One region of the Streptomyces blastmyceticus genome, then DNA from elsewhere that is predicted to be linked to it. Evidence: riboswitches for the same ligand, from Rfam matches in the RefSeq annotation. Region 1 holds a riboswitch; each other region holds the start of a gene.
What was found. A riboswitch is a leader RNA that binds a small molecule or an ion and turns the genes downstream of it on or off. The one in region 1 is predicted to bind cobalamin.
Positions count from the first base shown of each region.

Region 2: it holds a riboswitch for cobalamin, as region 1 does, so the genes downstream of both, nicT (Nickel transporter NicT) here and nicT (Nickel transporter NicT) in region 1, are expected to answer to the same signal.
Region 3: it holds a riboswitch for cobalamin, as region 1 does, so the genes downstream of both, metE (5-methyltetrahydropteroyltriglutamate--homocysteine S-methyltransferase) here and nicT (Nickel transporter NicT) in region 1, are expected to answer to the same signal.
Region 4: it holds a riboswitch for cobalamin, as region 1 does, so the genes downstream of both, ABD269_RS29785 (ribonucleoside-diphosphate reductase subunit alpha) here and nicT (Nickel transporter NicT) in region 1, are expected to answer to the same signal.

Region 1 is NZ_BAAABW010000026.1:423,846-431,387, forward strand. It holds gene ABD269_RS24320 (response regulator transcription factor) at 1-256, opposite strand, end outside; gene ABD269_RS24325 (glycosyltransferase family 2 protein) at 416-1,093, shown strand; gene ABD269_RS24330 (TIGR04282 family arsenosugar biosynthesis glycosyltransferase) at 1,279-1,947, shown strand; gene ABD269_RS24335 (methyltransferase domain-containing protein) at 1,944-2,609, shown strand; gene ABD269_RS24340 (YidB family protein) at 2,702-3,094, opposite strand; gene ABD269_RS24345 (NAD-dependent epimerase/dehydratase family protein) at 3,197-4,246, opposite strand; gene nicT (Nickel transporter NicT) at 4,329-5,465, opposite strand; cobalamin riboswitch at 5,498-5,718, opposite strand; gene ABD269_RS24355 (APC family permease) at 5,885-7,441, shown strand; gene ABD269_RS24360 (YIP1 family protein) at 7,516-7,542, shown strand, end outside.
Region 2 is NZ_BAAABW010000017.1:171,107-178,648, reverse strand. It holds gene ABD269_RS16860 (winged helix-turn-helix domain-containing protein) at 1-328, shown strand, start outside; gene ABD269_RS16855 (hypothetical protein) at 381-746, shown strand; gene ABD269_RS16850 (ArsR/SmtB family transcription factor) at 743-1,123, shown strand; gene ABD269_RS16845 (VOC family protein) at 1,187-1,555, shown strand; gene ABD269_RS16840 (winged helix-turn-helix domain-containing protein) at 1,616-2,041, shown strand; gene ABD269_RS16835 (cation diffusion facilitator family transporter) at 2,192-3,241, shown strand; gene ABD269_RS16830 (ArsR/SmtB family transcription factor) at 3,265-3,630, opposite strand; cobalamin riboswitch at 3,711-3,903, shown strand; gene nicT (Nickel transporter NicT) at 3,937-5,070, shown strand; partial or broken gene ABD269_RS35380 (IS5/IS1182 family transposase) at 5,132-5,227, shown strand; gene ABD269_RS16820 (helix-turn-helix domain-containing protein) at 5,478-6,467, shown strand; gene ABD269_RS16815 (FG-GAP repeat domain-containing protein) at 7,115-7,542, shown strand, end outside.
Region 3 is NZ_BAAABW010000039.1:64,550-72,091, reverse strand. It holds gene ABD269_RS32420 (LysR family transcriptional regulator) at 68-997, opposite strand; gene ABD269_RS32415 (TDT family transporter) at 1,068-2,225, shown strand; gene ABD269_RS32410 (helical backbone metal receptor) at 2,152-2,892, opposite strand; cobalamin riboswitch at 2,929-3,152, shown strand; gene metE (5-methyltetrahydropteroyltriglutamate--homocysteine S-methyltransferase) at 3,191-5,506, shown strand; gene ABD269_RS32400 (acyl-CoA thioesterase) at 5,516-5,980, shown strand; gene ABD269_RS32395 (hypothetical protein) at 6,268-6,630, shown strand; gene ABD269_RS32390 (dienelactone hydrolase family protein) at 6,681-7,430, opposite strand; gene ABD269_RS32385 (MDR family MFS transporter) at 7,501-7,542, opposite strand, start outside.
Region 4 is NZ_BAAABW010000031.1:15,362-22,903, reverse strand. It holds gene ABD269_RS29795 (DUF3311 domain-containing protein) at 1-248, shown strand, start outside; gene mctP (monocarboxylate uptake permease MctP) at 245-1,870, shown strand; adenosylcobalamin-variant (AdoCbl-variant) riboswitch at 2,258-2,356, shown strand; gene ABD269_RS29785 (ribonucleoside-diphosphate reductase subunit alpha) at 2,527-4,905, shown strand; gene ABD269_RS29780 (ribonucleotide-diphosphate reductase subunit beta) at 4,905-5,921, shown strand; gene ABD269_RS29775 (YciI family protein) at 6,046-6,468, shown strand; partial or broken gene ABD269_RS29770 (RNA polymerase sigma factor) at 6,587-7,542, shown strand, end outside.

The DNA.
Region 1 (7,542 bases):
GCGCCGTCAGCATGATCACCGGGACGGGGCCGGTGTCGCGCAGCCGGCGGCACACCTCCAGGCCGTCCATGCCGGGCAGCATCAGGTCGAGCACGACCAGGTCGGGGCGGAGCGCCGCGGCGCGCTCCAGCGCGCCGGGCCCGTCCGCGGCCCGGTCCACGGTGAAGCCGGCCCGGTCGAGATAGCCGGCCACGACCTCGGCGACGGTGGGGTCGTCGTCCACGACGAGCACGCGGGCGGGGGGTGGGGTCTGCATGCCGCAAGCGTCGCACGCCGGGCGGGTGCCCTCGGGCGGGGCCGGTCGCGGGCCGGGCGATGTCCGCGTTTCGTAAGAACGCTGGGTCCGAAATGTCGGAATTCTCTCCGTAGGGTGAACAGCGTGACAGACCAGACCACCACCTCGCGCACCGACCGCGTGGACGTCGTCCTCCCGTGCCTCGACGAAGCCGCCGCGCTCCCCTGGGTCCTGGCCCGCATCCCCGACGGCTGGCGCGCCGTCGTCGTGGACAACGGCTCGTCCGACGGCTCGGCGGACGTGGCCCGCTCGCTCGGGGCCACCGTCGTCCACGAGCCGCGCCGCGGCTTCGGCGCGGCGTGCCACGCCGGGCTGCGGGCCGCCGACGCGGAGCTCGTCGCCTTCTGCGACTGCGACGCCTCCCTCGACCCCGGGCTGCTGCCCGCCATGGCGGCGGCCGTGCACTCCGGCGCCGCCGACCTCGTCCTGGGCCGCAGGCGCCCGAGCAGTCGCGGCGCCTGGCCACTCCACGCCCGCCTCGGCAACGCCGTACTCGCCCGCCTGCTCCACCGGCGCACGGGCCTGCGCCTGCGCGACCTCGGCCCCCTGCGCGTCGCGCGCCGCGAGGCGCTGCTCGGCCTCGGCCTGACGGACCGGCGCAGCGGCTATCCGCTGGAGATGGTCGTCCGCGCCGCCGACGCGGGCTGGCGGGTGACGGAGACGGACGTGCCCTACCGGCCCCGCACGGGCGCCTCGAAGGTGACCGGCACCTGGCGCGGCACCTGGCGCGCGGTCCACGACATGCGGGCCGTCCTGCGGACGGCGGGCCCTGTGGGCGCGGAGGTGGCGGCGTCGTGACCGGGAACGCCGAGGAGGCGCGCGGACGTCACGCCGACGGAGGCCGGGCGACCGGCCGGCACGCCCCGGACCGGATGGTGTCCGGCGATACGGGCGCGGCCCGGGCCGTCGCCCAGGACGCCGCCCTGAAGTGGCACGACGGCGTTCAGCCGTACGGCCGAACCGCGCACCGCGCCTCGACGGGCATGCCCCCGGCCGGCGGTCCCGGCGGTCCGTGCGGACCCACCACGCTCCTGGTCATCGCCAAGGAGCCGCTGCCCGGACGGGTGAAGACGCGGCTCACCCCGCCGTACAGCCCGGAGCGGGCCGCCCGGATCGCCGAGGCGGCCCTCGCCGACACCCTGCGGGCCGTGCTCGCCATGCCCGCGCGGCGGCGGGTGCTCGTCCTCGACGGGCGGCCCGGGGACTGGCTGCCCCCCGGCTTCGAGGTGGTGCCGCAGTGCGCGGGCGGGCTCGACGAGCGGCTCGCGGCCGCCTTCGCCGGGTGCGCGGGGCCCGCGCTGCTCATCGGCATGGACACCCCGCAGGTCACCGCCGCGCTGCTGGCCCCCGCGCTGGCGGACGGCGCGTGGCACGGGTGCGACGCGTGGTTCGGCCCGGCCGCCGACGGCGGTTTCTGGGCGCTCGGCCTGGCCGAGCCCCGGCCCGAGCTGTTGCGCGGCGTCCCCATGTCCACCGCCCGCACCGGGGCCGTCCAGCGCCGCCGCCTCACGGACGCCGGGCTCGTCGTGCGCGACCTGCCCGAACTCCGCGACGTGGACACCGCCGACGACGCGGCCCGGGTCGCGGCCGCGGCACCGCACGGACTCTTCGCGGCGACCGTCGCGGCGGGGGACCGGGAGCACGCCCGGTGACCACCAGCGAACTGACCCGGCGCCGGGCCACCGGCGCCTGGAGCGCCGACCCCTACGCCGACGCCGTGCACCTCGGGCGCGGGCCCCTCTTCCTGCGCCGCGCGGACGGCTGGCTGCTGCCTCTCGAGGTGGAGCGCTGGTGCGGCCACGCGGACCCCGCCGACAGGACCGTGCTGGACCGCTGCGAGGGCAAGGTCATCGACATCGGCTGCGGCCCCGGCCGCCTCGTCGCCGCCCTGGCGGCGCTCGGCCGCCCGGCCCTGGGCGTCGACCTGAGCCCGGCGGCCGTAGCCCGCACCCGCCGCACGGGGGGCGCGGCGCTCTGCCGGTCCGTCTTCAACCCGCTGCCGGGCGAGGGGCGTTGGGGAACGGCGCTGCTCGTCGACGGCAACATCGGGATCGGCGGCGACCCCCGCACCCTCCTCGCCCGGGTCGCCGCCATCACCGCGCCGCGCGGGCTCCTCCTCGTCGAGGCCGCGGCGGCGGACGTCGACGAGCGGGTGCAGGTGCGGGTGGACGACGGCCGGGGCCGGCTCGGGCCCGCGTTCCCCTGGGCGCGCGTGGGAGTGACCGCGCTGCTGCGGCACGCGGGCGCGGTGGGGTGGCGGATGGTGGACCGCTGGGAGTCGGGCGACCGGCACTTCGCGGCGCTGCGGCTCTGACACGGCCGCCCCGGCCCCCGGCGCGACTGCGCCGGGGGCCGGGGCGGATCCGCACATCGGATGCGGCCGGGAGAGAGCGCCCCCCGTCCGGATCAGCCGCCCTGGTGCTGGGCGATCACTTCTTCCAGCGAGCCTTCGGGAATCTCTCCCGTGGGCGTCAGTTTGTCGACCGCCTGCGGGATCACCTGCGCCAGCTGGTCCGCCGCTTCCTCCGGCGTGATGCCCGCCTTCTGGGCGACGTGGTCGAGCGCCTGGTACGGCAGCGCCTGCGCCACCTCCGGCCCGCTGACCGGTTCGTTGGCCCCGGTGCTCACCCAGGACCGGGTCTTCGGACCGAGGCCGCCCTCCCCGAGCTGCTGCAACAGGCCGGAGAGCGACTCCCCTCCCCCGCTGCCGAGCGCGCCGAGCAGCGAGCCCAGCAGAGAGCCTCCCTTGCCGCCGCCGAGCAGTCCGCCGAGCAGGGTTCCCAGGTCGTTGTCCGCCATGTCTGCCGCCTTTCCTGGAAGCGCACCGATATGCCATCCATCTATCCCGGGAGGGCACCTCCGGCGCGGGCGGGCGGGATGTTCACCCGTACGCAGCCACGGTCAGACGCGCTGGGGCGCCCGCGCGAACTCCGTCATTCCCTCCGGGAAGCCCACCTCCGCGCGCCAGCCCAGCTCTTCGCGCAGGCGCCGCGACGAGGCGGTGATGTGCCGGACGTCGCCGAGGCGGTACTCCCCCGTGACGACGGGCTCCGGCCCGCCGTACGCGGCGGCCAGGGTGGTGGCCATGTCGCCGATGGTGCGGGGGGTGTCGCTGCCGCAGTTGTACGCGCGCAAGGTGCCCGCGGGGCGGTCGGCGAGGTGTTCCAGGGCGAGGGCGTTGGCGGCGGCCACGTCCCGTACGTGCACGAAGTCCCGGCGCTGGCGGCCGTCCTCGAAGACGCGGGGTGCCTCGCCGCGGGCGAGCGAGGAGCGGAAGAAGGAGGCGACGCCCGCGTACGGGGTGTCGCGGGGCATCCCCGGCCCGTAGACGTTGTGGTAGCGCAGCGAGAGGGCCGTGCCGCCGGTGGCGCGGGCCCAGGCGGCGGCCAGGTGTTCCTGGGCGAGCTTGGTCGTCGCGTAGACGTTGCGGGGATCGACGGGCGCGTCCTCCTCGACGAGGCCCGGCGTCAGTTCCCGGTCGCAGCGCGGGCAGTGCGGTTCGTAGCGCCCGGCGTCGAGGTCGGCGGCTGCCCGGGGGCCGGGGCGCACCGGGCCGTGCCGGGGGCATTCGTAGCGGCCCTCGCCGTAGACGACCATGGAGCCGGCGAGGACCAGGCGGCGTACGCCCGCGGCGGCCATCTCGGCGAGGAGGACGGCCGTGCCGAGGTCGTTGCAGCCCACATAGGCGGGCGCGTCGGCGAAGTCCTTGCCGAGGCCGACCATCGCGGCCTGGTGGCAGACGGCGTCGACGCCGCGCAGGGCCCCGGCCACGGCCGTGCGGTCGCGGAGGTCGGCGTCGGTCCACTCGACCCCGGCGGGCCGGGGCGGAGCCTCGGGATGGGCCGCGGGCAGCAGCGCGTCGAGGACGACGGGCCGGTGCCCGCGGGCGGTGAGTGCGGTGACGATGTGCGAGCCGATGAAGCCCGCGCCTCCGGTGACGAGTACGCGCATGGACCCGACGTTAGGGGCGCGGGCGGCGGCGCGCCCGCACCGGCGCCGCCCTGTCACCGGTCCGTAAGAACCGCGGCGCCCGTCAGGCCGCCTCGCCCGGGGCGTCGGCCGCGCGCGCCGCCCACCGCTGTTCGACCTTGCCGAAGCGCCAGTAGGCGAGCGCGATCGCCCAGACCACCACGAACAGGCCGACGATGACGAAGCCGACGTTGTCGAGGTTCAGGCCCGAGATCCAGCCGGTGACCGCGTCGTTCATGTCGAGCTTCTCGTGCAGCACGGTGACCAGCTCGATGGTGCCGATGAGGAAGGCCACGGCGATCGAGAGACCGGTGATGGTGAGGTTGTAGTAGACCTTGCGGACGGGATTGGAGAACGCCCACTGATAGGCGAAGTTCATGAAGGTGCCGTCGAGGGTGTCGAAGAGGCTCATGCCGGCGGCGAACAGCAGAGGCAGGCACAGGATCGCGTACCAGGGCAGCCCGGCGGCCGCGCCGCTGCCCGCCATCACCATCAGGGTGACCTCGGTGGCGGTGTCGAAGCCGAGGCCGAAGAGGAAGCCCAGCGGGTACATCTGGCCGGGGCGGGTGATGGAGCGGGTGAAGCGGCCGAGGATGCGGTTCATGAAGCCGCGCGAGTCCAGGTGCTGCTCCAGCTCGGCCTCGTCGTAGCGGCCCTCGCGCATCGCGCGGAAGATGCGCATGATGCCCGCGAGGGCGATGAGGTTGAGGGCGGCGATGAGGTAGAGGAAGCCGCCGGAGACGGTCGTGCCGACGACGCCGAGGGTCTGGTGGGTGGTGGACTGCTCGTCCATCAGCTTCCCGGCGAGCTGGGTGCCGCCCGCCACCAGCGCCGCCATCAGGACGACCACGCTGGAGTGGCCGAGCGCGAACCAGAAGCCGACGGAGACCGGGCGCTTGCCGTCGGCCATCAGCTTGCGGGTGGTGTTGTCGATCGCGGCGATGTGGTCGGCGTCGAAGGCGTGCCGCATGCCGAGGGTGTAGGCGGTGACGCCGAGCCCGACGCCGTAGACCTTGGAGTCCACGGTGTAGTGGTCGGGGACGACGAGCAGGTAGAGCACGCCGAAGGCGACGACGTGCAGGGCGGCTATGACGGCCAGCAGGCCGGCGGTGCGCACGGTGTCCTGGCGGCGCCAGCGGAAGGCGGACGGCTTGCCTTCGGGTATGGCGGTGGATCCGGGTATGTCGGTGGGCAGAGTCATCTGCGGGTCACGCTCCAGCACCTCGTGGAATGTCCTCGTGAGATGCCGTGGCCGGTCTCCTGGCTTACGGGTTCGCTCGCGCCCGTCCCCGCCTTCCCGGCAGCCGGCTGCGGCCAGTGGCTCCGCGCACCCATGGGGGTGGTGCGCGAAATGGGACGGTAACTCCCCGATCACAGTGGCGAGGGCCGCTCCGGCCTGGGACCACAAGGGTCCGTCACCGGTCTTCCCGAACACCACGGCCGGGCCACCTTACGCTCCGACCGGCGCTCATGGCGAGCAAGTGGCAGTTGACACAGCTGTGCGGGAAGCCCGGCGGGGCGCGCCGCGGACATCCGTACGCAGTGCTGGACGCGCCCCGCGGGCCGGTGCTACCAGTGCAGTTGACGGCTCACCCCATCCGGCAGAGAGAGGGCACGCCCATGGCGGACACCGGGCAGGAACCGGAGCAACGGGTCGGATTCGTACGCCGGATCGGGCTGTTCCAGGCCACCACCATCAACATGAGCCAGATGTGCGGTATCGGACCCTTCGTCACCATCCCCTTGATGGTGACGGCGTTCGGCGGGCCGCAGGCGGTGATCGGCTTCGTCGCGGGCGCGCTGCTCGCGCTCGCCGACGGGCTGATCTGGGCGGAGCTGGGCGCCTCGCTGCCCGGGGCGGGCGGCAGTTATGTGTATCTGCGGCAGGCGTTCCAGTACCGCAGCGGGAAGCTGATGCCGTTCCTCTTCGTGTGGACGGCGATGCTGTTCATCCCGCTGGGCATGTCGACCGGGATCATCGGCTTCGTGCAGTACCTCGGCTATCTGTGGCCGGGCATGGGGCAGACGGCCGGTGACCTCGTCGGGCTGGCGGTCATCGTCCTCATCGTCGCGGCGCTGTGGCGGCGGGTCGAGAACATCGCGAAGCTCACCGTGGTGCTGTGGGCGGTGATGATCGCCTCGGTCGTCCTCGTGATCCTCGCGGCGTTCACCCACTTCAGCCCCGACCGGGCCTTCACCTATCCCGCCCACGCCTTCGCGCTGACGACCAATCACTTCTGGATCGGCTTCGCGGCGGGCCTGACCATCGGCATCTACGACTACCTCGGCTACAACACCGCGGCCTATATGGGCGCCGAGATCAAGAACCCCGGGCGGACGATGCCGCGCGCGATCATCTACTCCATCCTCGGCATCATGGCGATCTATCTGCTGCTCCAGATCGGCACACTGGGGGTCGTCGACTGGAAGCAGATGCTCGACGAGAACTCGACGGCGCACTCCTCCGTCGCCTCCGCGGTCCTGGAGGCGGCCTGGGGCAAGGGCGCGGCCCGCACGGTCACGGTGCTGATCCTCGTCACGGCGGTCGCCTCCGTCCTCACCGGTCTCCTCGGCGGCTCCCGCGTGCCCTGCGACGCCGCGCGGGACAAGGTCTTCTTCCGCTCCTTCGGCACCCTGCACCCCCGCCACCACTTCCCGGTGCTGGGGCTGGTGTCGATGGGGGTCATCACCGCCGTCGGCTTCCTGATCGGCCGTCATACGGATCTGACCACGCTGATCCAGCTGCTGACCACCGTGATGGTGATCGTGCAGGCGCTGGCCCAGGTGGCGGCGGTGTCGGTGCTGCGCCGCCGGCAGCCGGGGCTGCGGCGCCCGTACCGGATGTGGCTCTATCCGCTGCCGAGCCTGGTGGCGCTGGTGGGCTGGCTGGTGATCTACGGCTACGCGGACAAGAACTCCCCCGGCAGGCACCCCATCGAATGGTCGCTCGCCTGGGTCGCCGCGGGCGGTGTGGCGTTCGTGCTCTGGGCGCGCCACGAGAAGGTGTGGCCGTTCGGTCCGCGCGAGATCTCGGAGGAGTACCTGCACGCCCCGGACCCCGACGCCGGTGCCGACCCCGACGGCTCCGCGGGCCCGGACGCGGGCCCCGACCCGGACGCGGGACCGGGCGTGGGCCCGGGCGCCGACACCGATCCCAGGGCGCCCGCACCGGTCTGACGTGGCCTCACGCGCGGGATCCCGGGCGGCCCGGCCACCGGTGGCCGGGCCGCCCGGTGATAGAAATTGCATCCATGCCCGTGACCCCCTCGCCCTCCGCA
Region 2 (7,542 bases), on a different contig from region 1:
CCCCGTGCACCGACTGCACGGCCTCGTCGTCGATCTCGAACGCCGCACCGTCTCGGTCCTCGGCCGCCCGGTCAAACTGACCTGCATGGAGTTCGAACTCCTCGCCCACCTCCTCGCCCACCCCAAACGGCCCTTCAGTCACGATCAGTTGATGCAGCTGGTGTGGCAGCAGTGCGCCGTGGGCGAGAAGCACACGGTCGACGTTCACATCGGCAGCCTGCGCCACAAGCTCGGCCACCGTTACGGAGCCGTCGTCATGAGCGCGGGACAAGCCGGATACGTACTCGACCCGACGAAGGCGGCACCGCGAGCGCACGGTGCCCACTGATCCGTCCACCCCGTCGGCGCCCGACGGGACGTACCCAAGAGGGGGTGCCACCATGCGTTTTCTTCCCCGACACCTGCACAGGACGACCGGGTCGCCCGCCCGCGTCGCTCGGACCGGAGCCGTCGGCCCCGGCTCCCGTGCCACGGTGCACGCGCTGTGCGACGCCCGGAACGAGGCCAAGGTGCGGGCCCTGTGCGTACTCGGCCTCAAGCCCGGCATACACCTGCTCGGCCTGCGCACCAGCCAGGACCATGACTCTGCGGTCCATGTGTGGGTCACCCTCGCCGTCGAAGGCCCCGCCGTCGTCCTCCTGGAACAGCTGATCACCAGACTGTCCGCGGAAAGCGACGTACGTGACCTGCACTGGAGCCTGCACGGCGCGCAGGCTCGCCAGCTCAGCAGGGAGGCCGTCGCGTGAACCCCACCCGCATCGGCACCACCGCGACAGCACCGCACCGGAACCGTACGGATACCGGCCACGCGGCCGGCCGGACCGCGGCGCCGGACCCGTTCGAAGCCGTCCGCATGGTCGTGGTGCTCAAGGCCGTGGCGGATCCGACCAGGCTCCGACTGCTGTGGGCGCTGAACCAGAAGGAACAGTCGGTGGGACAACTCGCGGAGATGGTCGGCTCGCACTACGCCGCGGTCTCCCAACACCTGGCACGACTGCGGGCGGTGGGCCTGGTCACCTCCCGCCGCGAGGGGACGCGCATGTTCTACCGGACCACGGACGAGCACGTCCCAGGGCTGCTGGAGGAGGCCGCACTCGTCGGCCGACAGGCCACGGGCACGTAATACGGCCATGTCGCCCCTGGCACCGCAGCCCCCGATCACCCGCACACCAGCGAAGGCCCCGACATGCTCACCGCACTTGACCACATCCAGCTCGCAGCCCCCGCCGGCAGCGAGGACCTCCTGCGCGCCTTCTACATCGACGCCCTCGGCATGAAGGAAGTCCCCAAGCCACCCGTCCTCGCCACCCGTGGCGGGTGCTGGTTCACCGCCGCCGACGGGCGCGTCCAGCTGCACCTGGGCATCGAGGAGCCGTTCCGCCCCTCGGCCAAGGCCCACCCCGGGCTCCGCGTCACCGGCATCGACGCCTTCGCCGCCTGGCTCGCCTCCCACGGCGCCCAGGTCGTCTGGGACGACAACCTCCCCGGATACCGCCGCTTCTACAGCCAGGACCCGGTCGGCAACCGCCTGGAATTCCTGGAGCCCAAACCCTGACGACCCGCCCCGGCCCCTCTCTCTCCTTCCCCTGTTCCGCCCAGCACGCCAGGAGCAGCCATGTACCTGAGCTACCCCCGACTCCAGCGCCTCCACAGCGGCTGCCCGTCCGCCGCCCCGGCGGACACGCGTCCCTCCGGTGGCCCGGCACCCCGTTCCCCACGGCTCACCACGCCCCTCCCCGTCCAATCCGGAGCCCTCGTCATCGACCGGCTGCAACGGACGGCCGTCATCGGCGGACGACAGCTCGACCTGACGTACGTCGAGTTCGAACTCCTCGCCCACCTGGCCTCCCGCCCCCGTCAAGTGCACACCCGCCACCAGCTCATCAGCGCCGTATGGGGCCGGCCACCCGTCGGCGACGCCCGCACCATCGACGTCCACATCGCCCGCCTCCGCCGCAAATTCGGACCGGAACACCGCGCCGCCCTCACCACCGTGCGCAACGTCGGCTACACATACGACCCATCAAGAGCGGCACCCTGAGCACACCTGCCCAGAGGCGACCGACCTGAGCTTTCTCCCGGGCCCTCGTTGCACAGATGCCCGGCCTCAGCAGGTGCGACGACATCGCACCTGGTCAGCAGGAGTACGACGGTTGTAGCCGCAATCGAATTGGTATGCCACGGTGGGCACATGGCAGGCACCCGCACTCACTCGCACGGCCCTGGCCACACACATGACCAGGGCCGTACCGGCAGGTGGGCACGAATACGGCACCAGCTCGCCCACCTGATGACCCCGCACAGCCATGAGGCCATGGACAAGGTCGACGCCGCGATGGAGACCTCACGCGAGGGCATGCGCGCCCTTTGGCTCTCGCTCGGTGTCCTGGGTTCGACCGCAGTGGTCCAAGCAGTGATCGTCGCGCTGTCGGGGTCGGTGGCGCTGCTCGGCGACACGATCCACAACGGCGCCGACGCCCTGACCGCCGTGCCACTGGGCACCGCTTTCGTCCTCGGGCGCCGCGCGGCGAACCGCCGCTACACCTACGGCTACGGTCGTGCCGAGGACCTCGCAGGCGTCGCCATCGTGCTCACCATCGCCGCTTCATCCGCGCTGGCCGCCTACGAAGCTGTCGACCGGCTGTTGAACCCCCGGGACATCACGAATCTGTGGGCCGTGGCCGGGGCAGCCGTGGCCGGGTTCATCGGCAACGAGTGGGTGGCCCGGTACCGCATCCGTACCGGCCGCAGGATCGGCTCGGCCGCTTTGGTGGCCGACGGGCTGCACGCCCGCACCGACGGTTTCACCTCCCTCGCCGTCCTTCTCGGCGCAGGCGGCGCCGCCCTCGGCTGGCGCCTGGCCGACCCGGTGATCGGCCTGCTCATCACAGCCGCCATCCTCATGGTGCTGCGGAACGCCGCCCGCGAGGTCTACCGACGACTCATGGACTCCGTCGATCCTCAACTCGTCGACACGGCCGAGCAGACACTGCACACCGTGGACGGTGTCCGCGGCGTCGGTCAGGTCCGTATGCGCTGGATCGGCCATGCCCTGCGCGCCGAGGCCGACATCATCGTCGACTCGCACCTGACCGTCGTCCAGGCCCACGCCCTCGCTGTCGCCGCCGAGCACGCCCTCATCCACACAGTCCCCCGTCTCACCGCCGCGACCGTGCACATCGACCACACCAGCGACGGCGCCGACCCCCATGCCGCCCTCGCCCACCACCTGGTGGCCTGATCATCCAGTCCCCGCCTGAGGATTCAGACCATCGGTCCGGCGGCGGGAAGGCTGTCGAGGAGGGCGGCGATCTCCGGGTCGCGGAGGCTGTAGCGGACGACGCGACCGTCCTTTTCGGCCAGGACGGTGCCGGAGGCGCGCAGCAGGCGCAGGGCCTGGGACACGGCGGTGTCCCTGATGCCGGTGGCGAGGGCAAGGTCGGACACAGCGATGGGGCCGGCCCGGTGCAGGGCGAGCAGAAGGGACAGGCGCCCGGGGTCCGAGAGCAAGCCGAATCGTTCCGCCCAGGCACGTACCTGCGTGTGGTCACCGATGCCCGCAATGGCGTCACAGACCGTGTGCTCGTCGATCGCGCTTCGGCGCGTACGCCCCTCGGGGATCAGATGCATGATCCCATCCTTACCCGTTGCTGTGTAAAAAATCGATACCTGCATACCTTTGCAGGCTTGCAGCCGATGCTTCTCGGCCAATACGGTGTTCCCGCCGTGGTGTTCGGGAAGACCGGTGTGAGACCGGAGCGGCCCTCGCCACTGTGATCGGGAAGCTGACGCACCACTCACCCCCGCGCGAGCGGGAAAGCCACGGGGCACCCCGCCCTGGAAGGCCGGTGCATCGGCGTTCGACCCGTCAGCCAGGAGACCGGCCACGGCACCGCACGATGACCATCCACGAGGTGCTGGAGAGGCGGCCGCGAAATGTCCCTGCCCCAAAACGCTCCCCCACCGTCCGTCGCCGATGCAGTGGCCGTCCCGGCCACTCCGGTGATCCGCTGGGAACGCAAGGACTGGATACGCACCGGCGGGCTGCTGGCGGTGATAGCCGCCCTCCACGTCGTCGCCTTCGGGATCCTGGTGACGATGGTCGCCCCGCACCACTACACCGTCGGCAATCAGGTCTTCGGCCTCGGCCTGGGCGTGACCGCCTACACCCTCGGCATGCGGCACGCGTTCGACGCCGACCACATCGCCGCCATCGACAACACCACCCGCAAGCTGATGGCCGACGGCAAACGCCCTATATCGGTGGGCTTCTGGTTCGCCCTCGGCCACTCCACCATCGTCGTCGTCCTCGCCGGCCTCATCTCTGCCGGAGCCAAGGTCGTGGGCACACTCACCAACGACAACTCCAGTGCCCATCAGACCCTCGGCGTGGTCAGCACTTCGGTTTCCGGCGGCTTCCTCTACCTCATCGCCGCGCTCAATCTGGCCTCCCTGGCCGGCATCCATCGCGTCTTCAAGGCCATGCGCGCCGGACAGTTCGACGAGTCCGAACTGGAAAAACACCTCGACAACCGCGGGTTCCTCAACCGCGTCCTCGGCCGCCTCACCAAATCCATCAGCCGACCCGGCCAGATGTACCCGGTCGGTCTGCTGTTCGGCATCGGCTTCGACACCGCCACCGAGGTCACCCTGATGGTGATGGCCGGATCCGGCGCCGCCGCCGGGCTGCCCTGGTACGCGATCCTGTGCCTGCCGCTGCTGTTCGCCGCCGGCATGAGCCTCTTCGACACCCTCGACGGCACCTTCATGAACTTCGCCTACCACTGGGCGTTCTCCAACCCCGTCCGCAAGGTCTACTACAACCTCACCATCACCGGTCTCTCGATCGCCGTGGCCTTCCTCATCGGCACCATCGAGCTCGTCGGGGTCCTGCACGACCAGCTCGCGCTGAACGACCCGGTCACCGACTGGATCTCGGGCATCGACCTCAACAACGTCGGCTTCATCATCGTCGGACTCTTCATCGCGGTATGGGCCTGCGCCCTGGGCTACTGGCGCCTGGCCAAGGTCGAGCACCGGTGGAAGCACCGCCCGCCGACATCGAGTTGAACCAAGGCACCGACCGGTGCCAGAGGCCCCGATGGTCCGGGGGCAGTCAATGTCTTCCTCGGGAGTCCGGGCCATGGCGACGCGGTACGACCAGAGGGCGTACGTCTTCCAGGGCACGGTCACCCTTGCTGCGATTCGGCTATCGCTGCAAGGGTGACTCGCCCGCCCGCCCGACGCCGAGTGCGGCCGGGTCGCCCACGTTCAACGCGTACAACGGGGCCAACAGGTTGTCGGCGAAGCTGCGGTGCCCGCGCAACGCCAGCGCCCGCTGGACGGGCGCCCACATGGCTGAACGGTACCGGACGGCAGAGTTCCGGGGACTGCACCGAGAATTGCTGTCTGCCCCCTCGGCGCCTGATCCGGGGAGCGGCGGGGACAGTGCCGAGACCATGAGAGGGAGAAAACGGATGCTGATAGAGAACGAGTTCCGGACCGACCGTCTGCCTCCCGAGATCCGGTTCGATTCCTGGTGCGAGCGCGTCGGCCGAACCCACGCGCCGCTGGACCTGCACAGCGAAGACGCTGCGGACTACCAGGCGTATCAGCGGGTGCTGGAGCTCGGGGCGCTCCACGTCTGGCCCACGACCCACCAGAGCCTTCGCTTCAGAAGGACCCCCAAGCTCATACGCCGGTCCGACCCCGAGCAGTACCACATCGGGATTCCCCTTTCCGGGACCAACCGGGTCTCCTGGTCCGACCAGAAGGCCGTGTACGGCGCCTATGAGATACAGATCTTCGACAGCTCACGAGCTGTCGAAGTCTTCTCCGCCAACGGCCCGGATCTGTTCTCGGGGATCGGGATCGAAATCCCCAAGTCGCTGCTGCACCTGCCGCAGGACAAGATGGACCGGTTGTTCGCCCGAGGACTGTCCGGCCGGGAAGGGCTGGGCGCCCTGCTCGTACAGTTCCTCACTCAGCTGACGACGGACAGCAGTCCTTACCGGCCGTCCGACGGCCCGCGTCTGGGGACGGTCGTGATCGACCTGCTGTCCGCACTGTTCGCTCACGTTCTGGATGCCGATCGGTCCCTTCCGCCGGAAACACGAAGCCGGACTCTCGTGCTGCGCATCCGGTCCCACATCCAGCGGAACCTTCACGACCCGCGATTGACCCCCGGTGGGATCGCCGCCGTGCACAACATCTCCACCAGCTATCTGCACCGCCTCTTCCAGGCCGAGCACGAGACGGTCGCGGCCTTCATCCGCCACCAGCGCCTGGAACGCGCCTGCCGCGACCTGGCCGACCCCGCGATGAGCTCCGCCACCATCCACGCGATCGCCGCTCGCTGGGGCTTCACCCGCGCCGGCGATTTCACGCGCGCCTTCCGCACCGCCTACGGCATGCCGCCCAGGGACTACCGGCTCCAAGCCCTCTGCGGTCCTGAGCCAACAGTGTGAACTGATTGCCAATAACTGTGGGCTCTGTGCGAACGACTTCCGGCAGTGTGTCCGACATGGTGGGTAACAGCCGGCACGGAGGAGGCGCAGGGGAACCGGGAGGCCCCGTGCGTCGTGTGATCCTGCCGCGGCACGACGAACATTCACAGCACCAGGGGGATTTCCTTGCAGGCCCGACGCACCGCCATGCCGTTCGCCACCACCACCGTGCTCGGGCTCGGCGTCCTTTCCGGCACAGCACACGCTGACAGCCACCGGCCCTTGTTCCCGACGGTGACGACGCCGACCCCGGCGGCGGGCCCTGTCACCGCCGGGGAGGGCGGCACCGTGGTTCCCTCCGCCTGAACCGCGGTCGGCGCTCCGGCCGCCGCGACGGCTTCCGGATTATCTGACGCGCCGCCAATGCGGGGATGTTCCCGGCCGGTCCGGCACCGGGGAACGCGCGTCGCACCTTTCTCCGCCGGGGACTTCTGGATCCCTCCGGTCCTCCTCCGGGCCTGCGTGCCCCCTCCCCGGTTCACCCTGCCGCATCGCGCCGTACCCGGCTTCCGCGCGGCGTCGATCCTCTGCTGCGGCCTGTGCTCCGCACTCTTCCCACCTGCCTCAGCCCTTGCCCTTTTCCGTTTCCGTTTTCAAGGAGATCCCGCATGTCCGTATTCGTACGACGGCCCGCCGTCCGCTCGGCTCTGCTGGCCTCGGTGCTCGGCGCCGTCGTCCTGAGCGTCACCGTCCCTTCCCAGGCCGCGCCCGCCCCGCGGGCGGCGACGGTGAAGGCCGCCGCCGCAGCCACCTCGACGGTCGGCGGTGAGATAGGCCGCACCGAGATGATCCAGCGGGTGCAGTACTGGATCGACAAGGGCGTCCCCTACAGCCAGTCCGGTTACTACCCGGACCTCCAGGGGCGCAGTTACCGCACCGACTGCTCCGGACTGGTGTCCATGGCCTGGCACCTGCCCACCAGCGCGACCACCTGGACGCTTCCCCAGTACTCCACTCGGCTCGGCAGTCTGGACGACCTCCAGCCCGGCGACGCGCTGAACAACATCGACAGCCACGTCGTGCTCTTCACCGGCTG
Region 3 (7,542 bases), on a different contig from region 1:
CCGGGGCGGAGCCCCGGTTCGGGAAGGGGCGGGGTTGGGGAACGCCCCCCCCGAGCCACCCGCACGCTCACCCCCGCGTCAGCGACAGCAACTCACGTGCCGGGCCCGTCGGTCGTTGCCCCATCGGCCACACCGCCCGCAGATCGCGCCGCAGCCGCACCGCCACCGGAATCTCCACGAGCCGCCGGGCCGCGAGCTCCTCGCCCACGGCGAGCTCGCTCAGGACGGAGGGGCCCGCGCCGCTGACGACGGCCGCCTTCACCGCCGTCGTCGAGGAGAGTTCGAGCAGCGGGGCCGCCAGGCCGCCGTGGCCCGCCAGGGCCGCGTCGAGGACCTGCCGGGTGCCGGAGCCGCGCTCGCGGAGGATCAGCGGGGCGGCCGCCAGCTCCGCGGGGGAGAGCGGGGCGCGGCGGCGGGCCCACGCGTGGCCCGGGGCGACCACGACGGCCAGCCGGTCGTGGCCGATGACCGCGCCGTCCAGCCCCGCGGGCACGTCGAGGCCCTCGACGAAGCCGAGGTCGGCCTCGCCCGCGCGCAGCCGGTCCGCGACGGCCGCGGAGTTCCCGGCGAGCAGCGAGACGGCCGTACCGGGCAGCAGCCCGCGCAGCGCGATCAGCCAGCCCGGCAGCAGATACTCGGCGATGGTCATGCTCGCGGCCACCCGCAGCCGGGAGTCCCGGCGGCCGCGCAGCGCCTGCGTGCCCGCGTCGAACGCCTCGGCGGCCTCGACGACCCGCCGCGCCCAGTCGGTGACGAGCGCCCCCGCGTCGGTGAGCCGGGAACCGCGCGGTGAGCGCTCGACCAGGGCCACGCCGAGCATGCGCTCCATGCTGCGGATCCGGCTGCTGGCGGCGGGCTGGGTGATGCCCACCTCGCGGGCCGCCCGCCCCAGGCTGCCCAGCCGGGCCACGGCGAGCAGCAGCTCCAGCGCCCCGAGATCGGGCACCCGGTGCGCGAGCGGGCTCCTCGGCTCGTCGGAACTCCTCGGATCGCTCATAAACCCAGCTTATGCCCTCATAGACCGATGGCCTCTGGTCGCGCGGAGCGTCACGGGCGATCGTGGAGACATGACCACGCTCGTCCATCCCAGCCCCACCCCCCTCACGCGTCACCACTCGCGGCCCGGTGTCCGTCACCTCGGCCCGAACTGGTACGCCGCCGTGATGGGCACCGCCATCGTCGCGGGCGCAGGCAGCGCCCTCCCGCTGCGGGCGCCCGGGCTGCGCGGCGCGTACGAGGTCGTGTGGGCGCTGGCCGCCCTCGGGCTGCTCACCCTGCTGACCGCCCGCGCCGCGCACTGGCTGCGCCACCCCGACCAGGCCCGCCGCCACCTCGCCGACCCGATGGTCGCGCCGTTCTACGGCTGCCTGGCCATGGCCCTGCTGGCCGTCGGCAGCGTCACGCTCGGCGTGGGCTCGGACGTCATCGGCAAGGACACGGCCGTCGCCGCCGACGCCGTCCTCTGGGTGGCGGGCACGGTGATCGGTCTCGCGGCGGCCGCGGGCATCCCGTACCTGATGGTCACCCGGCACAGGATCGGGGTGGACGGCGCCTCGCCCGTCTGGCTCCTCCCGGTCGTCGCGCCCATGGTGTCCGCCGCGACCGGCCCGGCGCTGGTGGCGCACCTGCCGCACGGCCAGTGGCAGGAGGCCATGCTGCTCGGCTGCTACGCGCTGTTCGGCATGAGCCTGCTGGCCACGCTGGTCATCCTGCCGCTGGTGTTCGCCCGGCTGATCCACCACGGTGCGCTGCCCCTCGCGCTGACCCCGGCCCTCTTCCTCGTCCTCGGCCCGCTCGGGCAGTCGACCACGGCCGTCAACAACGTCGCCGACGCCGCGCACGGCACCGCCGCCGCCTCCTACACCCAGGCGATGACCGCCTTCGGCGTGCTCTACGGCACCCCCGTGATGGGCTTCGCGCTGCTGTGGCTGGCGCTGGCCACCGCCATGGTGGTGCGGGCCTTCCGGCGCGGCATGGGCTTCGCGATGACGTGGTGGGCCTTCACCTTCCCCATCGGCACCTGCGTCACCGGCGCCGCCGGGCTCGCCCGCCACACCGGTCTGCACGCCTTCAACGGCCTGGCCTACGGGCTCTACGCGCTGCTCGTCGCGGCCTGGCTGGTCGCCGCCGTGTGCACCCTGCGCGGCCTGGTCAGCGGCCGGCTGCTCGCAGCGCCGCGGCCAGCACCCGGGGCGCCTGCGTCAGCGAAGGCCCGTACCACGTGAGGTGACGGCCGCTGACGAGCGCGGACGGCAGCCCGGGGAACGCCTCCGGGCCGTCGTCCGCGGTGAAGCGGTACGGCTCGTCGGGCAGGACGACCAGTTCGGCGCCGCACGAGGTCAGCTCGTCGAGGGGCACGCGGGGATAGCGCTCCGCGTGCCCCGCGTGCGTATGGGCGACACCGAGCCGGGCGAGGACGTCCCCCGCGAAGGTGTCCCGGCCCAGGACCATCCACGGCCGCCGCCACACCGGCACCACCGCCCGCACGGCCGGGCCCGTCGGCCGCACCTCCCGCCACGCGTCCTCGGCCTCCGCCAGCCACCCGGGCCGCTCCAGCCCGCACCCCTCCACCAGCACCCGCTCCAGCTCCCCGAACGCCTGCTCCAGGGTGCGCACTTCGGTGACCAGCACCCGCAGGCCCGCCGCACGCAGCGCGGCGAGGTCGGGGGCGCGGTTCTCCTCCTCGTTGGCGAGGACGAGGTCGGGCGCGAGGGCGGCGATCCGGGCCACGTCGGGGTTCTTGGTGCCACCGATCCGGGTCACGTCGAGCCCGGCGGGGTGGTCGCACCAGTCGGTGGCGCCGACGAGCAGCCCGGGCGCGGTGACGGCCACGGCCTCGGTGAGCGAGGGGACGAGCGACACCACGCGCCGTACGGCAGTGCGAATGGCCATGATCACAGAGTACGCCCGGCCCGCAACTCCTGTGACTATGCTGGCCGGTGCAGCTGGTTCGCCCCGTCCGCCAGGCGGGAGCGTCGCAAGAGGGAATCCGGTGCGAATCCGGAACTGCCCCGCAGCGGTGAGTGGGAACGACCGCGGTCATGAGCACTGGACGACGTCCGGGAAGCGACCGCCAGTAGGTGCCCGGCCCTTCGACGAGGGACCGGAGCGCGCCCACGAGTCCGAAGACCTGCCACTGCCCGTACACCCGCACGGGGTACGGACCCACCGAACTCCGGAGGAGAGTTCCGTGAAGCAGACGCATGTCGCACGCGTACGCCCCACCCTGCACGGCTATCCGCGGCAAGGGCCGCGCCGCGAGCTGAAGAAGGCCACCGAGAGCTATTGGGCCGGCCACCTGGACGCCGGTCAGCTGCTGGAAACCGCCGCCGCGCTGCGGGCCGCGGCCCGCGAGGAGCTGCGCGAGGCGGGCATCACCGAGGTGGCCACCGGCGACTTCTCGCTCTACGACCACGTCCTGGACACGGCCTGGGCGGTCGGCGCGGTGCCGGAGCGGCACCGGGCGGCGGCCGGCACCGAGCTGGACGTCTACTTCGCCATGGCCCGCGGCACGGCACAGGTGCCGCCGCTGGAGATGACGAAGTGGTTCGACACCAATTACCACTATCTCGTACCCGAGTTGGGGCCGGACGCTGTGTTCGCCCCGGATTCCCGCAAGCAGGTCACCGAGTTCCGTGAGGCGCGAGAGGCGGGCTTCACGGCCCGGCCCGTGCTGCTGGGGCCGGTCAGCTTCCTGCTGCTGGCCAAGCCCGCGCCCGGCGCCGGGGCGGACTTCGAGCCGCTGACGCTCCTGGACCGGCTGCTGCCGGTGTACGCGTCGCTGCTCGCGGACCTGCGGGCGGCGGGGGCGGACTGGGTGCAGCTCGACGAGCCCGTGCTCGTGCAGGACCGGCCCCGGTCGGTGCTCGGCGCCACCGCCCGCGCCTACCGCGAGCTCGGCGCCGCGACCGACCGGCCGAAGCTGCTGGTCGCCTCCTACTTCGACCGGCTCGGCGACGCCCTGCCCGTGCTCGCACAGTCCCCCGTCGAGGGGCTCGCGATGGACTTCACCGGGCCCGCGGCCGCCAACCTCGACGCGCTCGCCGCCCTCGGCGGGCTGCCCGGCAAGCGGCTGATCGCGGGCGTCGTCGACGGCCGCAACGTCTGGGCCGCCGACCTGGAGCGGGCCCTGTCCACCCTGGCCACCCTGCTCGGCCTGGTCGAACGGCTCGACGTGGCGCCGTCCTGCTCCCTGCTGCACGTGCCGCTCGACGTCGCCGCGGAACGCGACCTCGACCCGCAGGTCGCCCGCTGGCTGTCCTTCGCCCGGCAGAAGACCGCCGAAGTCGCCACCCTGGCAAGGGCGCTGAGCGAGGGCCGCGAGGCGGTGGCACCGCAGCTCGCCGCCAACCGGGCCGCCCTCACGGCCCGCGCGGGCTCGGCGCTGACCCGCGACGCGGCCGTACGGGAGCGCTGTGCCGCCGTCACCGCCGCGGACGCGCGCCGACCGCAGCCGTACGCGGAGCGGACCGCCGCCCAGCGCGCCCGGCTCGGCCTGCCGCCGCTGCCGACCACCACCATCGGCTCCTTCCCGCAGACCGCCGAGCTGCGCCGCGCGCGGGCCGAGCTGCGCGCCGGGAAGCTGACCGCCGACGGCTACCGCGAGCGGATCGCCGCGGAGATCCGCGAGGTGATCGCCTTCCAGGAGAAGGCGGGCCTCGACGTGCTGGTGCACGGCGAACCCGAACGCAACGACATGGTCCAGCACTTCGCCGAGCGGCTGAACGGCTACCTCGCCACCCGGCACGGCTGGGTGCAGTCCTACGGCACGCGCTACGTCCGCCCGCCGATCCTCGCCGGTGACGTCTCGCGGCCCGCGCCCATGACCGTCGAATGGACGGGCTACGCCCAGTCGTTGACCCGGCGCCCCGTGAAGGGCATGCTCACCGGCCCCGTCACCATGCTGTCCTGGTCCTTCGTCCGGGACGACCAGCCGCTCGCCGAGACCGCCCGCCAAGTCGCGCTCGCGCTGCGCGACGAGGTCGCGGACCTGGAGGCGGCGGGCACCGCCGTGATCCAGGTGGACGAACCCGCCCTGCGCGAGCTGCTGCCGCTGCGCGCGCCCGCCCGGCCCGGTTATCTGGAGTGGGCGACCGAGGCGTTCCGCCTGGCGACGAGCGGGGTCCGCGCGGACACCCAGATCCACACGCACATGTGCTACGCCGAGTTCGGCGAGATCCTGCCCGGCATCGAGGCGCTGGACGCGGACGTCATCAGCCTGGAGGCGGCGCGCTCCCGGATGGCCGTCGCGGACGAACTCGCCACCGCCGGCTATCCGCGCGAGGCGGGCCCGGGGGTCTACGACATCCACTCGCCGCGCGTCCCCTCCGTCGAGGAGGTCGCTGCGCTGCTGCGGCACGCGCTGCGGGCCGTACCGGCGGAACGGCTGTGGGTGAACCCCGACTGCGGCCTGAAGACGAGGTCCCCGGAGGAAGCGGGGCCGGCGCTGGAGAACCTGGTCACCGCGGCCCGGCAGGTCCGCTCGACCCTGCCGCACTCCGGCTGAGGAGCCACCGTGGAAGCACCGCCCATCGACAAGGTCCCGGCCGACTCGTCCGTCACCCTTGCCCACATCATGAGCGAGCACGACACCAATCTGTACGGCACGGTGCACGGTGGCGCCGTGATGCGCCTCGTCGACGACGCCGCAGCGGCCGCGGCGGGCCGCCACGCGGGCTGCCCCGCCGTCACCGTCTCCGTGGACGCCATGTCCTTCCTCGCACCCGTACGCGCCGGGGACCTGCTCTCCGTACGGGCCCGCGTGGAGTGGGCGGGCCGCACGTCCATGGCCGTGGGCGTCGACGTCACGGCCGAACGCTGGAACTCCTCCGGCCCCACGGCCCAAGTGGCCACCGCCCGGCTGACGTTCGTGGCCATCGACGCGGACGGCGCGCCGCGGGTGGTTCCGGGGCTTTGTCCGGAAACCCCGGAGGAGCGGCGGCGCTTCGAGGAGGTGGCGGCGAAGCGGCTCCGCCGGTAGCCGCTGTACGACTCCCCGCCGCTCTTGAGGGAGAGCGGCGGGGTCCGGCGGGGCGAGCTGTGCGTTGCCTGCCTGCTCACCGTGCCCATGATCTACTGAAGGCCGGAGTGCCCCGCCGATCGGTGACCGTCATCCCTCCGACCTGCGGCGTAACGGGTGCTCGGACTTCCATGAGACTGCTCAAGGTTCGGTGCGACAGGACACCTGTGCCTGTGGTGTGGGCATCCGGGTCGGCCGGAACCGGCTGACCGGGAACCAAGCGACCGAACCTGACGGGGACATCCATCATGACCAGCAGTACTCAGCAGACGGCCGCGCCGACAGCCGGGGCACGCAACACTCCTGCCCGGATCGCCTTCTGGTCGGCTGCCTGTGGTGTCGGCCTGATCGTCGCGATCTTCGCGACACCGATGCTCTGGCTGCTGTACGCCCAGTACTACACGTTCTTCACGTTCGTGTTCGGTGCCGTCGCCATCCCGGCCGGACACCTCGGTCGGTTCCGGAGCAAGCGTCTGGGCGGTCGCGACCGCGGCCTGGCGCTGCTGGCCATCGTGACCGGCTGGCTGTTGCTCTTCTACGTACTGCTCGCGGTTCTGGCGTACGGCGGCCTGATCGTCGGACTCACGTTCCTGTTCGGTTCCGCGAAATGACGGCTGTGACTCCCCGCCGCTCTTGAGGGAGAGCGGCGGGGGCCGGCGCCTCAGCTGTTGGTCAGAGTGCGGCCGAGGAGGGGGAGCAGGCGGTCCCAGTGGTGCTGGAGTGCGGCGGGGTCGAAGGCCTCGGTGTCGGACATGGTGAAGCCGTGGACGGTGCCGGGGTAGACCTCGGTGGTGTAGTCGACACCCGCGGCGTCCAGGGCCCGGTTGAACTCGGCGAGTGTCTCGGGCGACATGTCGCCTTCGGCGAGGCCGAGGTGGACCTCGGCGGTGAGCCGGGGGACGAGGCGGTGCGGGCTGTCCGGCGCGTCGGTGACCAGGAAGCCGGGGTGGAATCCGGCGACGGCGGCCACCCGGTCGGGGTGCGCCGTCGCGGTGCGCACCGCCAAGGGCGCGCCCATGCAGTAGCCGATCGCCGCGACCGGCCCGGCGCCGACCTCGGGCTGAGCGGTGAGGAACTCGAGGTAAGCGTCGGCGTCGCTCAGGGCACGCTCGGTGGTGTGCTCCTTGATCAAGGGCATCAGCTTGGCGAAGACCGCGGGCCGGGCCTCTTCCCCGATGTGCTCGGGAAGCTCGACCACCGGCGCCGGCCCGTTCCGGTAGAGGACGTTGGGCACGAGCACGTAGTACCCGTGCCCGGCCAGCTCGCGGGCCATCTCCTCCAGCACGGGCCGCAGGCCGAAGGCGTCCATGTACAGCAGCACCCCGGGGTGCTGCTCGCCGTCGTCGGGGAAGGCGGCGAAGGCGTCGGCCTGGCCGTCCGGTGTGGGGATCTGCAATGTCTTGGTGGGCATGGAGGATCTTCCTTCCGTTGCTTCATAGTTGATCACCAAAGCAGGTCGGAAGTCATCCAACACGATGGCCTCAGGCCGAGCGGCCGATCCTCGCGGGCTCCACGGCGTCGGG
Region 4 (7,542 bases), on a different contig from region 1:
GCGGCCGCAGGGCCGCAGTCGTCACGGTGCCGATGATCGTGGCCGGGGTATGTCTCGCCATCCCCTTCGTCGCGATGCTGTGGGTCGACTCCTACTCCCGGCTCACGCCCACATTCATCGGCATTCCGTTCTTCTACTGGTACCAGATGGCCTGGGTGCCGATATCGACCGGGCTCACCGTCATCGCGTACATCATCGTGCGCCGCCACGAGCGGACCCGTAGGACGGAAGCGGGTGGGCACGCATGAAGGACGGCGTGAACGGCGTGGCGCTCGCCGTGTTCATCTTCTTCTTCCTGGTCGTCACGGTCATGGGATTCGTCGCGTCGCGCTGGCGGCGGGCGGAGAACGCGGACAACCTCGACGAGTGGGGACTGGGCGGCCGTTCGTTCGGCACCTGGATCACGTGGTTCCTGCTGGGCGGCGACCTCTATACCGCGTATACCTTCGTCGCCGTGCCGGCGGCCATCTACGCGGGCGGCGCGGCGGGATTCTTCGCGGTGCCGTACACGATCCTCTGTTATCCGCTGGTGTTCACCTTCCTGCCCCGCCTGTGGTCGGTGGCGCACAAGCACGGCTATGTGACGTCCTCGGACTTCGTCCGCGGGCGGTTCGGCTCGAAGGGGCTCTCACTGGCCCTGGCGCTGACCGGACTTCTCGCGACCATGCCGTACATCGCGCTCCAGCTCGTCGGCATCCAGGCCGTACTGGACGTGCTGGGGGTCGGTGGCGGGTCCAACTGGTTCATGAAGGACCTGCCGCTGCTCATCGCGTTCGGCGTGCTCGCGGCCTATACGTATTCGGCCGGACTGCGGGCCCCCGCGCTGATCGCCTTCGTCAAGGACGCGCTGATCTACATCGTGATCATCGTGGCCATCATCTACATCCCCATCAAGCTCGGGGGTTTCGAGCACATCTTCGCGAAGGCGGGTGATGCCTTCGCCGAGAAGAATCCGGCGACGGGCAAACCGCGCGGCTCCCTGGTGAGCGGCCCGGACGCGCAATGGGCGTACGCGACGCTCGCGCTCGGCTCGGCGATGGCGCTGTTCCTCTATCCGCATTCGGTGACCGCGGTCCTCTCCAGCAAGAGCCGCAATGTCATCCGCCGCAACACCACGATCCTGCCGCTCTACTCCCTGATGCTGGGCCTGCTGGCCATGCTCGGCTTCATGGCGATCGCCGCGGGCGTCAAGGTGAAGAACGGTCAGCTGGCCATTCCGCAGCTCTTCGCGGACATGTTCCCGGACTGGTTCACGGGCGTGGCCTTCGCCGCGATCGGCATCGGCGCGCTGGTGCCGGCGGCCATCATGTCGATCGCCGCGGCGAATCTCTTCACGCGGAACATCTACAAGGACTTCATCAAGCCGGACGCCTCCCCCGAGCACGAGGCCAAGGTCTCCAAGCTCGCCTCGCTGCTGGTGAAGGTCGGCGCCCTGATCTTCGTCCTGACGATGGACAAGACGGTCGCGATCAATTTCCAGCTGCTCGGTGGCATCTGGATCCTGCAGACCGTGCCGGCGCTCGTCGGCGGGCTCTTCACCCGGTGGTTCCACCGCTGGGGGCTGCTCGCGGGCTGGGCGGTGGGCATGGCGTACGGGACATGGCGGGCGTATGACACGCCGAGTGCCACACAGGATCATTTCGGGAATACCAACCTGATTCCGTTCATCGGGGAGAAGGGGTATATCGGGCTCACGGCGTTCATCCTGAACGTGCTTGTCGCTGTCGTGCTCACGGTGGTGTTCAAGGCGGTGGGCGTGCGGGATGGTGTGGACGAGACGAAGCCGTCGGATTACACGGCGGATGCGGGCGACGAGGGGGTCCAGGCGGAGCTGCCGCCGGCTACCGCGGGGGCGCCGGGCGGGCACTGACGCCTGCGGCGGGCTTTTTCCCCAGCCCCGCCCCTTCCCGAAACTGGGGCTCGTGCCCCAGACCCCCGGCTGCGGGTCCGTTGCCGCCTCCGGCGGGAGCTCCCTGCGGGAGCGTCCTCAAACGCCGGACGGGCTGGATTGCGCACCCCGGGAACCTTCACGCTTGACCCCTAGATGCCCCTCAGAGCACCCCCAGGCGGGCTGCCGAGCAGCCCGCCACCCACCGGATCACCCAGGGCCGTCGCGCGCCGGACAGGCGCGTGACGGCCCTTCGTCATGCCCCTTGCCGCCAGGCCCTGTTAGCACATTCAGACCCATCCGATTACCGCGCGACACAAGATGTGGTGGTGCGTGCGACGGCCAGCACTAGATGTATGCTCGTCCTCGCTGTCGTCGCAGGGGAATCCGGTGGAAATCCGGAACTGTCCCGCAACGGTGCATGTATGCCGTAATGACGCATGCAGGAGTCCGAGTACCTGCCGACAGCACGCCCACCGCCGCGCCGCCCCGGCCGGCACCGGGCGTTTTGTATTCGTCCGGGCCTCGCGGGTTGGGCCGATGGACGCTACGAGCATGCCCTGGTGCAAAGAGGCATGCCCGTACGCGCCCGTCGCGCGCCACCCGCCCGGCCCCTTGCCGAGCGAGGGAGAGCCTCAGTGACCATCGCGCCCGCCGATCCGGTCTCAGCGTCCGTGGAAGCGACCGGCGGCCCCGGGACCGCGCTGCTGCGCACCCTGACAGACCTCACCGCCGATCTGCCCGCCACCGACCCCGGAAAGGTCGCCGCCGCCGCGCTGCGGGGCCGCCACCCGGGCTCGGACGAGGCCGAACTGCGGTCCCTGGCCACCGAGGCCGCCGCCGGTCTGATCGCCGAGGAGCCCGAGTACTCCAAGCTCGCCGCCCGGCTGCTCACCCTCGCCATCGCCGAAGAGGCCGCCGGACAGGGCGCGCTCTCCTTCTCCGCGTCCGTCGCGACCGGGCACCGCGAGGGCCTGATCACGGACGACACGGCCGCCTTCGTCACGACCCACGCCGAGCGGCTGGACGCGCTCGTCGACGCGGCGCTCCTCGACGGCGCGGACGACCGCTTCGGCTACTTCGGCCTGCGCACCCTGCACAGCCGCTACCTGCTGCGCCACCCGATCACCCGGCAGGTCATCGAGACCCCGCAGCACTTCCTGCTGCGCGTGGCCTGCGGCCTGGCCGAGAACCACACGGAGCAGGCGCTGGAGGACGTCGCCGAGCTGTACCGGCTGACGAGCACCCTGTCGTACCTGCCCTCCTCCCCCACGCTCTTCAACTCCGGCACCCGCCACCCGCAGATGTCGTCCTGCTACCTGCTGGACTCGCCGCTGGACGAGCTGGACTCGATCTACGACCGCTACCACCAGGTGGCGCGTCTGTCGAAGCACGCCGGCGGCATCGGCCTGTCCTACAGCCGCATCCGCTCGCGCGGCTCGCTGATCCGGGGCACCAACGGGCACTCCAACGGCATCGTGCCGTTCCTGCGCACGCTCGACGCCTCCGTCGCGGCGGTCAACCAGGGCGGCCGGCGCAAGGGCGCGGCCTGTGTCTACCTGGAGACCTGGCACGCGGACATCGAGGAGTTCCTGGAGCTCCGCGACAACACCGGTGAGGAGGCCCGCCGCACGCACAACCTCAACACCGCGCACTGGATCCCGGACGAGTTCATGCGCCGCGTGGAGGCGGACGCCGACTGGTCGCTGTTCTCCCCGGCGGACACCCCCGACCTGGTCGACCTCTACGGCGACGAGTTCGACGCCGCGTACCGCGCCTACGAGGCCGCGGGCAAGGCCGTCAAGCAGATCCCCGCGCGGGTGCTGTACTCCCGGATGATGCGCACCCTCGCGCAGACCGGCAACGGCTGGATGACCTTCAAGGACGCGTCCAACCGCACCGCGAACCAGACCGCCGAGCCCGGCAAGGTCGTCCACTCCTCGAACCTCTGCACCGAGATCCTCGAGGTCACCGACGACGGCGAGACGGCCGTCTGCAACCTCGGCTCGGTCAACCTGGCCCAGCACCTGGGCACCGACGGCGAGATGGACTGGGAGAAGCTCGACCGTACGGTCCGTACGGCCGTGACCTTCCTCGACCGCGTCGTGGACATCAACTTCTACCCGACCGAGCAGGCCGGGAACTCCAACAGCCGCTGGCGCCCGGTGGGCCTGGGCCTGATGGGCCTCCAGGACGTCTTCTTCCGGCTGCGGCTGCCCTTCGACTCCCCCGAGGCGAAGGAGCTGTCCACCCGGATCTCCGAGCGGATCATGCTCGCGGCGTACGAGGCGTCCGCCGACCTCGCCGAGCGGCACGGCCCGCACCCGGCCTGGTCCGCGACCCGCACCGCCCGCGGCGTGCTGCACCCGGACCACTACCCGAACGCCGAGCAGCGCTGGGCCGGCCGCTGGGACGCGCTGCGCGCCCGCATCGCCCGGGTCGGCATGCGCAACTCGCTGCTGCTGGCGATCGCGCCGACGGCGACCATCGCGTCCATCGCGGGCGTGTACGAGTGCATCGAGCCGCAGGTCTCCAACCTCTTCAAGCGCGAGACCCTCAGCGGTGAGTTCCTCCAGGTCAACACCTACCTGGTGGAGGACCTGAAGAAGCTCGGCGTCTGGGACCGCACCACGCGTGACGCGATGACCGACGCCAACGGCTCGATCCAGGACATGCAGTGGATCCCCAAGGAGGTGCGCGACCTCTACCGCACGGCGTGGGAGATCCCGCAGCGCTTCCTGATCGACATGGCCGCGGCCCGTACGCCGTACCTGGACCAGAGCCAGTCGCTGAACCTCTTCATGGCGTCGCCCACCATCGGCAAGCTCAGCTCGATGTACGCGTACGCCTGGAAGCAGGGCATCAAGACGACGTACTACCTGCGCTCGCGCCCGGCCACCCGGATCGCGCGCTCCGCCGGTGCCGCCGCCACCGTCCCCGTGCAGCAGGCCGTGCCCGACGCCGACGCCGTCGCCTGCTCCCTTGAGAACCCCGAGTCCTGCGAGGCCTGCCAGTAATGTCGACCGCTGAACAGAAGAACCTGCTGGACCCGGGTTTCGAGCTCACGCTGCGCCCGATGCGGTACCCGGACTTCTACGACCGCTACCGCGACGCGATCAAGAACACCTGGACTGTCGAGGAGGTCGACCTCCACTCGGACGTCGCCGACCTGGCGAAGCTGTCCCCGGGCGAGCAGCACATGATCGGCCGCCTGGTCGCGTTCTTCGCGACCGGTGACTCGATCGTGGCGAACAACCTCGTGCTGACGCTGTACAAGCACATCAACTCCCCCGAGGCGCGGCTGTACCTGTCGCGGCAGCTCTTCGAGGAGGCCGTGCACGTCCAGTTCTATCTGACGCTGCTGGACACCTACCTCCCCGACCCGGACGACCGCGCCGCCGCCTTCGACGCGGTGGAGAACATCCCGTCGATCCGCGAGAAGGCCCAGTTCTGCTTCAAGTGGATCAACGAGGTCGAGAAGCTGGAGCGGCTGGAGACGAAGGCCGACCGCCGTCGCTTCCTGCTCAACCTGATCTGCTTCGCGGCGTGCATCGAGGGGCTGTTCTTCTACGGCGCCTTCGCGTACGTCTACTGGTTCCGCTCCCGCGGCCTGCTGCACGGCCTGGCCACCGGCACCAACTGGGTGTTCCGTGACGAGACCATGCACATGAACTTCGCGTTCGAGGTCGTGGACACGGTCCGCCAGGAGGAGCCCGACCTCTTCGACGACGAGCTCCAGCAGCAGGTCACCGACATGCTGAAGGAGGCCGTCGAGGCCGAGCTGCAGTTCGGCCGCGACCTGTGCGGCGAGGGCCTGCCGGGCATGAACACCGAGTCCATGCGCGAGTACCTCCAGTGCGTGGCCGACCAGCGCCTCCAGCGCCTCGGCTTCGCGCCGATCTACGGCTCGGAGAACCCGTTCTCCTTCATGGAGCTGCAGAACGTCCAGGAGCTGACCAACTTCTTCGAGCGCCGCGCGTCCGCGTACCAGGTGGCGGTCGAGGGCTCGGTCTCCTTCGACGACGAGTTCTGAAAAATCTTCGTGCGGCGTGTCGATCCGCGCGTCCGCTGTTCGACGTATAGGTGAAGGGCCGGGAACGGCCGGGCGGAAACCTCCGCCCGGCGTCCCGCCCGCACCCGCGAACAGGAGACGCGCGATGGCACGCTTCATGATGATCGTCAAGGCGACCGAGGAGTCCGAGGCCGGCGTACTGCCGTCCAAGGAGCTGGTCACCGAGATGGCGCAGTACAACGAGCAGCTGGTCAAGGCCGGTGCGCTGCTCGCGGCCGACGGCCTGCAGACCTCCGCCAAGGGCGCACGGGTCACGTTCTCCGGCGGGCGGCCGGTCGTCACCGACGGGCCCTTCGCGGAGACGAAGGAGCTGATCGCCGGCTTCTGGATCATCCAGGTGAAGGACCGCGACGAGGCCCTCGAATGGGCGCGGCGCGTGCCGTTCCAGGACGGCGAGATCGAGGTCCGGCAGGTCTTCGAGCCCACCGACTTCCCTGAGTGCGTCCTCTCCCCCGAGGACGCGGCGCGCGAGGCGGCCATGCGGGAGTCGCTGCGCGAGCAGCGCTAGTCCGCTGCCGGGCTTGCGGCGGAACGTCCTCAAGCGCCGCGCAGCGGTGGTGCGGACGACGACCATCCGCAGAACGACCACAGGATCCGCCGGACACGGCACCCGCTTCGTACGATGGGTGACCGTGACGACCTCCGACACCCACCGCGCGATCGAGGCGGTGTGGCGTGTCGAGTCGGCACGGCTGATCGCCGGGCTGACGCGGATCGTGCGTGACCTCGGCATCGCCGAGGAGCTCGCGCAGGACGCGCTGGTCATCGCCCTGGAGAAGTGGCCCGAGTCGGGCGTCCCGGACAATCCGGGCGCCTGGCTCATGGCCACGGCCAGGCACCGGGCGGTCGATCTGATCCGCCGCAACGAGACCTACGCGCGCAAGCTCGCCCTGCTCGGCCACGACCTGGAGACGGAGTGGCCGGCTCCGGAGCCGGCCGTCATCGAGGACGATCTGCTGCGGCTGGTGTTCGTCGCCTGCCACCCGGTGCTGTCCACGGAAGCGCGGGTCGCGCTCACGCTCCGGCTGCTCGGCGGGCTCACCACCGGTGAGATCGCCCGCGCCTTCCTTGTCACCGAGCCGACCGTCGCTGGGGGCACCTCCCATGCCGAAGGTTTGGGGGAGGATCGTGCGGGCGAAGCGGAGCCTGGCCAAGGCGGAGGTCCCCTTCGAGGTCCCGGGCGCCGATGAGCTCTCCGCCCGGCTCTCCTCCGTGCTGGAGGTCATCTACCTCGTCTTCAACGAGGGGTACGCGGCGACCGCGGGCGACGACTGGGGGCACCTCCCATGCCGAAGGTTTGGGGGAGCGGCCGGCGCTGCGACGAGGCGATGCGGCTGGGCCGGGTGCTGGCCGGGCTGATGCCGAAGGAGCCCGAGGTCCACGGGCTGGTCGCGCTGATGGAGCTCCAGGCGTCGCGGTCGGCCGCCCGTACGGGACCCTCCGGCGAGCCCGTCCTGCTCCTGGATCAGGACCGCGGCCGCTGGGACCACCTCCTGATCCGGCACGGCCTCGCGGCCCTGGCCCGCGCGGAGGAACTGGGCGGCGCGCACGGTCCGTACGCCCTCCAGGCCGCGATCGCCGC